DNA from 3 places in the Parasphingorhabdus pacifica genome. Region 2 is predicted to be linked to each of the others. Evidence: riboswitches for the same ligand, from Rfam matches in the RefSeq annotation. Region 2 holds a riboswitch; each other region holds the start of a gene.
What was found. Region 2 has a riboswitch for glycine ahead of gcvP (aminomethyl-transferring glycine dehydrogenase). Riboswitches for the same ligand answer to the same signal wherever they lie in the genome.

Region 1: another riboswitch for glycine. It lies ahead of gcvT (glycine cleavage system aminomethyltransferase GcvT); the one in region 2 lies ahead of gcvP (aminomethyl-transferring glycine dehydrogenase).
Region 3: another riboswitch for glycine. It lies ahead of gcvH (glycine cleavage system protein GcvH); the one in region 2 lies ahead of gcvP (aminomethyl-transferring glycine dehydrogenase).

The regions. Positions count from the first base shown of each region.
Region 1 is NZ_BAAGYS010000013.1:120,640-122,898, reverse strand. Features, by position in the region: partial or broken gene ACYVAN_RS20150 (serine hydroxymethyltransferase) at 1-21, opposite strand, end outside; gene gcvT (glycine cleavage system aminomethyltransferase GcvT) at 74-1,177, opposite strand; glycine riboswitch at 1,291-1,393, opposite strand; glycine riboswitch at 1,395-1,490, opposite strand; gene ACYVAN_RS20140 (TetR/AcrR family transcriptional regulator) at 1,620-2,259, opposite strand, start outside.
Region 2 is NZ_BAAGYS010000008.1:396,361-398,619, forward strand. Features, by position in the region: gene ACYVAN_RS13475 (bifunctional nuclease family protein) at 1-83, shown strand, start outside; gene ACYVAN_RS13480 (MerR family transcriptional regulator) at 520-1,065, shown strand; glycine riboswitch at 1,158-1,263, shown strand; gene gcvP (aminomethyl-transferring glycine dehydrogenase) at 1,441-2,259, shown strand, end outside.
Region 3 is NZ_BAAGYS010000002.1:538,696-540,954, forward strand. Features, by position in the region: gene ACYVAN_RS02485 (L-serine ammonia-lyase) at 1-506, opposite strand, end outside; gene gcvH (glycine cleavage system protein GcvH) at 534-908, opposite strand; glycine riboswitch at 1,058-1,149, opposite strand; gene ACYVAN_RS02495 (PucR family transcriptional regulator) at 1,257-2,259, shown strand, end outside.

The sequences.
Region 1 (2,259 bases), on a different contig from region 2:
GAACAGGTCCGATGTCGACATGGTGTTGCCTCCTGGTTCGATCATCGACGGATGGAAACGGTTGCCGGCGCGATCAGGCGCTGCGGCGATAGAACGGCAGCTCGACGACCTCTACCGGGGCGGCTTTGCCACGGATGTCGACCTGCAATGCGGTACCCGGCCGGCTGTGCGCGCGATCGACGTAAGCCATTGCGACCGGGTGTCCGAGTGTCGGGGACGGAGCTCCGCTGGTCACGGCGCCGACCTCGTTGCCTTCGGCGTCGAGCACGCGGTAGCCGTGGCGAGGTGCGCGGCGCTGATCGGTGCGGAGGCCGACCAGAGTGCGCTCGGTCGGCGTCTCCGCGGCGGCGGCCAACGCGGCCTTGCCGACGAAGTCCGAAGGTTTGTCGAGCTTGACGACCCGGCCCAGGTTGGCGTGGAACGGGGTGGAGTCGGTAGACAGCTCGTTGCCGTACAGCGGCATGGCCGATTCGAGGCGGAGGGTGTCGCGGCAGGAGAGCCCAGTGGGCTTGAGGTCGTGCGCCTCGCCCGACTCGAACAGGGCTTCCCACACGGCGGGAGCGTCCTCGAGGGACGTGAACAGCTCGAATCCGTCTTCGCCGGTGTAACCGGTGCGGGCGAGTAGTATGTCCTTGCCCGCGACGCGGCTCGGGTAGCCCGCGAAGTACTTCACCCCGCTGAGGTCGGTGTCGGTCAGCGGTTCGAGGATCGCGACGGCATTCGGCCCCTGGATGGCGATCAGCGCGTACTCATCGGAGACGTCCTCGTGGATCGCGTCGAATCCGGTGACGCGCTCGGCCACTTCGGCCGAGACGACGGCGGCGTTCGCAGCGTTGGCCACGATCAGGAATTCCCGGTCCTGGAGCCGGTAGACGATGAGGTCGTCGATCACACCGCCGTCGGCATTGCAGATCATGGTGTAGCGGGCCCGGCCGGTGGTGATCGCCGAGGCGTTGACCAGCAGGGCGTAGTCCAGTGCTTCGGCGGCCTGCGGACCGCTGATCCGGATCTCACCCATGTGGGTCAGGTCGAACAGTCCGGCGCTGTTCCGGACCGCGTTGTGCTCGGCGGTGTCACCCGAGTACCGCAGTGGCATCTGCCAACCGGCGAACTCGGTGAAATGCGCGCCTAGCTTCTCGTGGATGTCGTGCAACGGGGTTTTGCGGGGCGACGACATTGCGGAAACTCCTCCTTGTGGGCACCGGTCGGCATTCGATGGGCCGGTCAGCTCACTGCGGTAACCATATCCGGGACTCTTCGACGGCGACGGCGCGGGCGTGCGCTGGCCAGAGTCTCCCCGGAGTCATTGGCCTGAGAGTTTCGCCGCGTCGCCGGACGCGGCTTGCACCGTGGGCGAGGAGCACTGACGCTCCTGCTTTTCTCCGTTAGTTCGCCTGGTCCGTGCGGTGACTGAGCCTGAGAGTTTGTTGGGGAGTATTGCTCCTTCGGCGCTCCGTCTCCTTGGACGAAGTCTCTCCCGCACGGTGTCGTTGGCGCGATCTTCTGTTGTCGAGCTGCACGATCTCGCGGCCAGGACGCTACGGAGGGGACTCACCGGAGTCAACCGGACGCGAGAGTGGTCTCACTCGGGTTGAAATGTGCGCGCCCCTGCGCATGGGTCAGGGGCTGTCGGGGGTGGGGTCGGTGGTGTCGCTGGGGTTGGTGAGGGCGGCGTGCAGGTGGTGCAGGCCGTCGACGAGGGAGGCGAGGGCGAGCTCGAAGCTGTCCTGGTCTATTTCGGTGGCGTGCCGGGCGAGCAGGTGCGCCCGGCCGAGGTTGGGGAACCGCTCGTCGTAGATCTCGGCGTCCTCGACGAACCCGCGGGAGAACGAGGCCATCGCGGCACCCACCACGAGGTACTTCGTGGAGGCGCCGATCATGGTGGCGTAGCGCTGCGGCCATCCCGCGCGCACGAGGCCACCGTGGACGGCGTCGGCGCGGCTGAGTGCGGTCTCGCGGCGCGCGGGGCCGGAGGCCATGAACGGCACCAGGTTCGGATGGGCGGCCAGCGCCGCGCGGTACGAGCGAGCCCAAGTGATCAGGCCGGTGTGCCAGTCGACGTCGAAACCGGATACGTCGACGTCGGCCATCACCGAGTCGGCTATCTCCTGCAGCAGGGCGTCCTTGGTGGCGACGTGGTTGTACAGCGAGGCCGCCTTGACCCCGAGCGCATCGGCGAGCCTGCGCATCGACAGCGCTTCCAGGCCCTGGGTGTCGACGATTTCCAGGCCGGACTCGCGGATGCGCTCGGGGGAGAGC
Region 2 (2,259 bases):
ACGAGCAGGAGGACGAGGTCGAGAAGTTCAAGGAGTTCCTCGATTCGGTGTCGCCGGAGGATTTTCGGGGAGCCGACACCTGAGGTCTCCTGAACCGCGAGTTTCGTAATCAGCCCCGGACACGATAGTCGTGTCCGGGGCTGAGCTTTGGCCGGTAGTTGGTAGCCGGTAGCCGGTGCCGGTGCCGGTGCCGGTGAGCCGTCCGATCGATCCGCCCGGGCGGAGTTCGAGCGTGGGTCGTCCGGCGGACTCGTCCGGGCCGAGTAGAGCCGTTCGGCGGGGCGAGCGGCGCAGGCTGATTCGCCCGAGTTGTCGGTTCGGGTGCGTTGCGGTACGGGCCCCCGCGCGTCGCGTTGACCTGTCCGCGGGCCGGGCTTACCGTCGAATCACGCGAATTGCCCTGGTGTGATTTTCCAGGTCCGTTGTTCGCGGCCCTGGATCGTGTCGGTTCGGGCCCTGGTGGGCTCCGGCAGTCATGCCGGACGAGGGGAGGCAGGCGTGGTCGAGGAAGCACCGAGGGTGGAAGCCACTGCAGAGCAGGGAGAACTGTTTCCGGACGCTTCGCAACCGGACGAGCTTGTCGGGTATCGGGGTCCTGCGGCCTGTCAGATCGCCGGGATCACCTACCGCCAGCTGGACTACTGGGCGCGTACGAAGCTGGTCGGCCCGTCCATAAAGGGTGCGGAGGGTTCCGGCTCGCAGCGGCTCTACTCGTTCAAGGACATTCTGGTGCTCAAGGTTGTCAAACGACTCCTCGACACCGGGGTTTCGTTGCACAACATCCGGGTAGCGGTGGAGCATTTGCGGTGTAGGGGTGTGCAGGACCTCGCCAGGATAACGCTGTTCAGCGACGGGACCACAGTTTACGAGTGCACCTCTGCGGAGGAGGTGGTCGATCTGCTCCAGGGTGGCCAGGGAGTGTTCGGGATCGCGGTCAGCGGTGCCATGCGAGAGATCAGTGGAACGATCCACGAGTTCCCGGCCGAGCGCGCCGACGGTGCCGCGCCGCTCGCGCCGGTTGACGATGAACTGTCCCGTCGCAGGCGTGACCGCCAGACAGGGTGACGGTCGAGAGCGGGTCGCATCCAGTTTTGTGGGATCAGCTCACATTTGCGGGATGAATTCGTAGCTCTATCGGGTAGGCTTCGCCGCATCGTCGACCCCGTGCGGGAGAGACCGTCCGCGATCGAGAGGTCGTGGGCGGCGCCGAAGGAGCAACTTCTCCCCGACAACCTCTCAGGCCAGCTGGACCGTACGGGCGAGATACCTCTGGAAAGAGGGTTCACCACAGCTGTGGTGGTCCCCGCCGACGGTGCAAGCCGGGTGATATGGCCGGCGAAGCTCTCAGGCGTTCGTTTCGCGGACACAGACAGAGGGGGAGACGCAACACTGAAGTGTGTTGCCGCCCCCTTTTTCAGCCGCGATGTTGGAGGTTCGGCGATGGCCGTTTCCCACGACCGTGTTCCCCTGGCCGAGCTGGAGCGCGGTACCCCGTTTGCGGACCGTCACATCGGCCCGTCACCCACCGAGCTCTCCCGGATGCTCGACGTCGTCGGCGTCGGTGACCTGGAGGAGCTGGGTGACCGCGCCGTGCCGGAGGGTATCCGCGAGGGTGACCTGAAGCTCGCGCTGCCCGAACCAGCCAGCGAAGCGCAGGCCCTGCGGGAGCTGCGCGAGTTGGCCGATCGGTGCAGCCCGCAAGCGGAGATGATCGGACTCGGGTACTACCCGACGGTCACTCCTCCCGTGATCCGTAGGAATGTTCTCGAAGACCCCGCCTGGTACACGGCGTACACGCCCTACCAGCCGGAGATCTCCCAAGGGCGACTGGAAGCGCTGTTGAACTTCCAGACCATGGTGGCCGACCTGACCGGCGTTCCGGTCGCCAACGCCTCGATGCTGGACGAGTCCACGGCCGCCGCCGAGGGAATGACCCTGATCCGGCGAGCGGGCCGTGCCAAGTCCGCCCGGTTCGTGGTCGATGCGGACATCATGCCGCAGACCATCTCGGTGATCGAGACGCGTGCCGAACCGCTGGGCATCGAGATCGTCATCGCGGACCTGTCCAACGGCGTCGCCGGACTTCCGGAAGGGGAGTTCTTCGGTGCGCTGCTGGCGTACCCCGGTGCGTCCGGTGCGGTGCGGGACCACGAGCAGGTCATCGAGGAGGTCCACAACCGAGGTGGCAAAGCTGTGGTCAGCGCCGACCTGCTGGCACTGACGCTGCTGCGGTCGCCGGGCGAGGTGGGTGCCGACGTG
Region 3 (2,259 bases), on a different contig from region 2:
GTCTCGTCCGGTTTGATCCGATCGGTGCCCGCGGCTTCATCGTCCACAACGAAACCACCACCGACCGAGTAGAAATCGCTGGAGACGATCTCCGCCCCGTCCCGGCCGGTCGCGGTGAATCGCATGCCGTTGGGGTGTACCGGCAGGGACTTTCGGCGGTGCATCACCAGATCCCGATCGACCGAGAAGCGGATCTCCTGCTCACCTGCCAGGCGGAGCCTGCCGGTCGAGCGGATCTCGTCGACGCGCCCGCCGACCGCGGCCGGGTCCACGGATTCCGGCGCGTGCCCTTCCAGCCCCAGCAACACTGCTTTCGCACTACCGTGACCGTGTCCGGTGGCGCCGAGTGAACCGAAGAGTTCGGCTTTGACCCGCGCGACGCGTTCCGATGTCCCGTCGGCGCGCAGCCGGTCGACGAACATTCCGGCCGCGCGCATCGGTCCGACGGTGTGGGAGCTCGATGGGCCTATGCCCACCGAGAAAAGGTCGAAGACGCTGATCGCCATTGATCAGTCCTCCTGTGGGACCGGGGGTTACTTCGTCCCGGTCAATTCTGCGTACTGCTCGGCGCTGAGAACATCACCGGTTTCGGTGGATCGCACTTCCAGCAACCAACCGTCGCCGAACGCGTCGGAGTTGACCACCGACGGATCGTCCACAACGGATTCGTTGATGGCGGTGACCTCTCCGCTCACCGGCGCGTACAGGTCGCTGACGGACTTCGTGGATTCCAGCTCACCACAGGTCTGACCGGACTCGATCTTCTCGCCGACCTCGGGCAGCTGGACGTAGACGATGTCTCCGAGGGCCTCTGCGGCGTACGGGGTCACGCCGATGCGGACGACGTCGTCGCGCTGTTCCAGCCACTCGTGCTCTTCGGTGTACTGGAGATGCGTCGGCAGGGACATGCGGGAGGCTCCATTGCTGTCGAGGACACAGGTGTGCCCGGGATGGGTGGGCCTCCCCCTCTGTTGCGGTACCTGAGAGCTTCGCCGCCTCGTCGCGACTTGCACCGTGGGTGCGGCTCCCGACGAGGAAGCGCGCTTTCCAGAGTTGCCTCGCCCGAGCGGTCATGGGTGCCTGAGAGTTTGCGGGGAGTCTTGCTCCTTCGGCGCCCTGACTGGTCAGGGTCTCTCCCGCCCGGGTTCTGCGGCCGGTATGCGATTGTTCGTGTGTTCAGCAACGATAAACGCGACAGCCGCGGTGTCAATCCCACGGTGCACGTTCTCGGCGGCTTCGCATCTGGGAGAACGACGATGCTCGATGTCCACGCACTGGCCGACCGGGTGGGGCCCACACTACTGCGGGTGGTGGTCGCTCCCGAGGAGACCGGTTGCGTCGGGGACGTCGTCATCACAGAACCTGGTCATATACCCAAGGTCGCGCAGGGAGACCTCGTTCTCGGGGTCGCGGTGACCAATGCGCAGGAAGCCGTCGATTTGGCGCGCGGTTGCGGTGCGGATCATGCCGCTGCGGTGTTGCTCAAACCACCGTTGGCCACCGACGAGACGGTGGTCACAGCAGCAGTGGAGACGGGAATCACTCTCGTCGAGGTGCGTTCGGGAACGGCTTGGGCCCAGTTGGTGTGGTTGATCAGAGCGGCGCTGACGGGCACAGGCTCGGATGGTTCCGAACAACGCAGTCCCGCACATCCCGGGTTGAGCGATCTGTTCCGGCTGGCCGATGCCGCCGCCGATGTGGTCGACGCGCCGGTGACGATCGAGGACGCGCGGTCGCAGGTGCTCGCGTATTCGGCGCGGCAGGACCTCACCGACCCGGCACGGGTGTCGACGATCATGGGGCGCAGGCAGCCGGACGACGTGCTCGCCAAGTTCCGGGAGCGCGGCACTTTCCGCGAGCTGGTTCGGGGCAGTTCGGCGGTTTTCGTGCCTGCCCAGCAGGACGGCACGCTGCCCAGACTGGTGGTGCCGATCCGGATGGGTGGTGAACTGCTCGGTTCGTTGTGGGCGGTGGTGCCCGGAGAGGTGTCCGAGCAGCGGGCTACCGCGTTCGCCGATACCGCGCCCTTGGTCGCGCTGCAGCTCCTTCGGTGGCGGGCGGTGGCCGACGCTGCTCGCCAGCGTTCGGCCGAGCTGGTGCACCGAGTACTCGATGGTGCGGATGGGTGGCGGGCCGCTGCGAAGGAACTGGCCGTGTCCAACGAGCAACATCGGGTGGTGGCCATTGATGCCGCCGCTTCGGAGGAACCTGCCGAGGGCCATCGACTCGCCATGTGGGAGTGGATCACCAAGGGTGTTG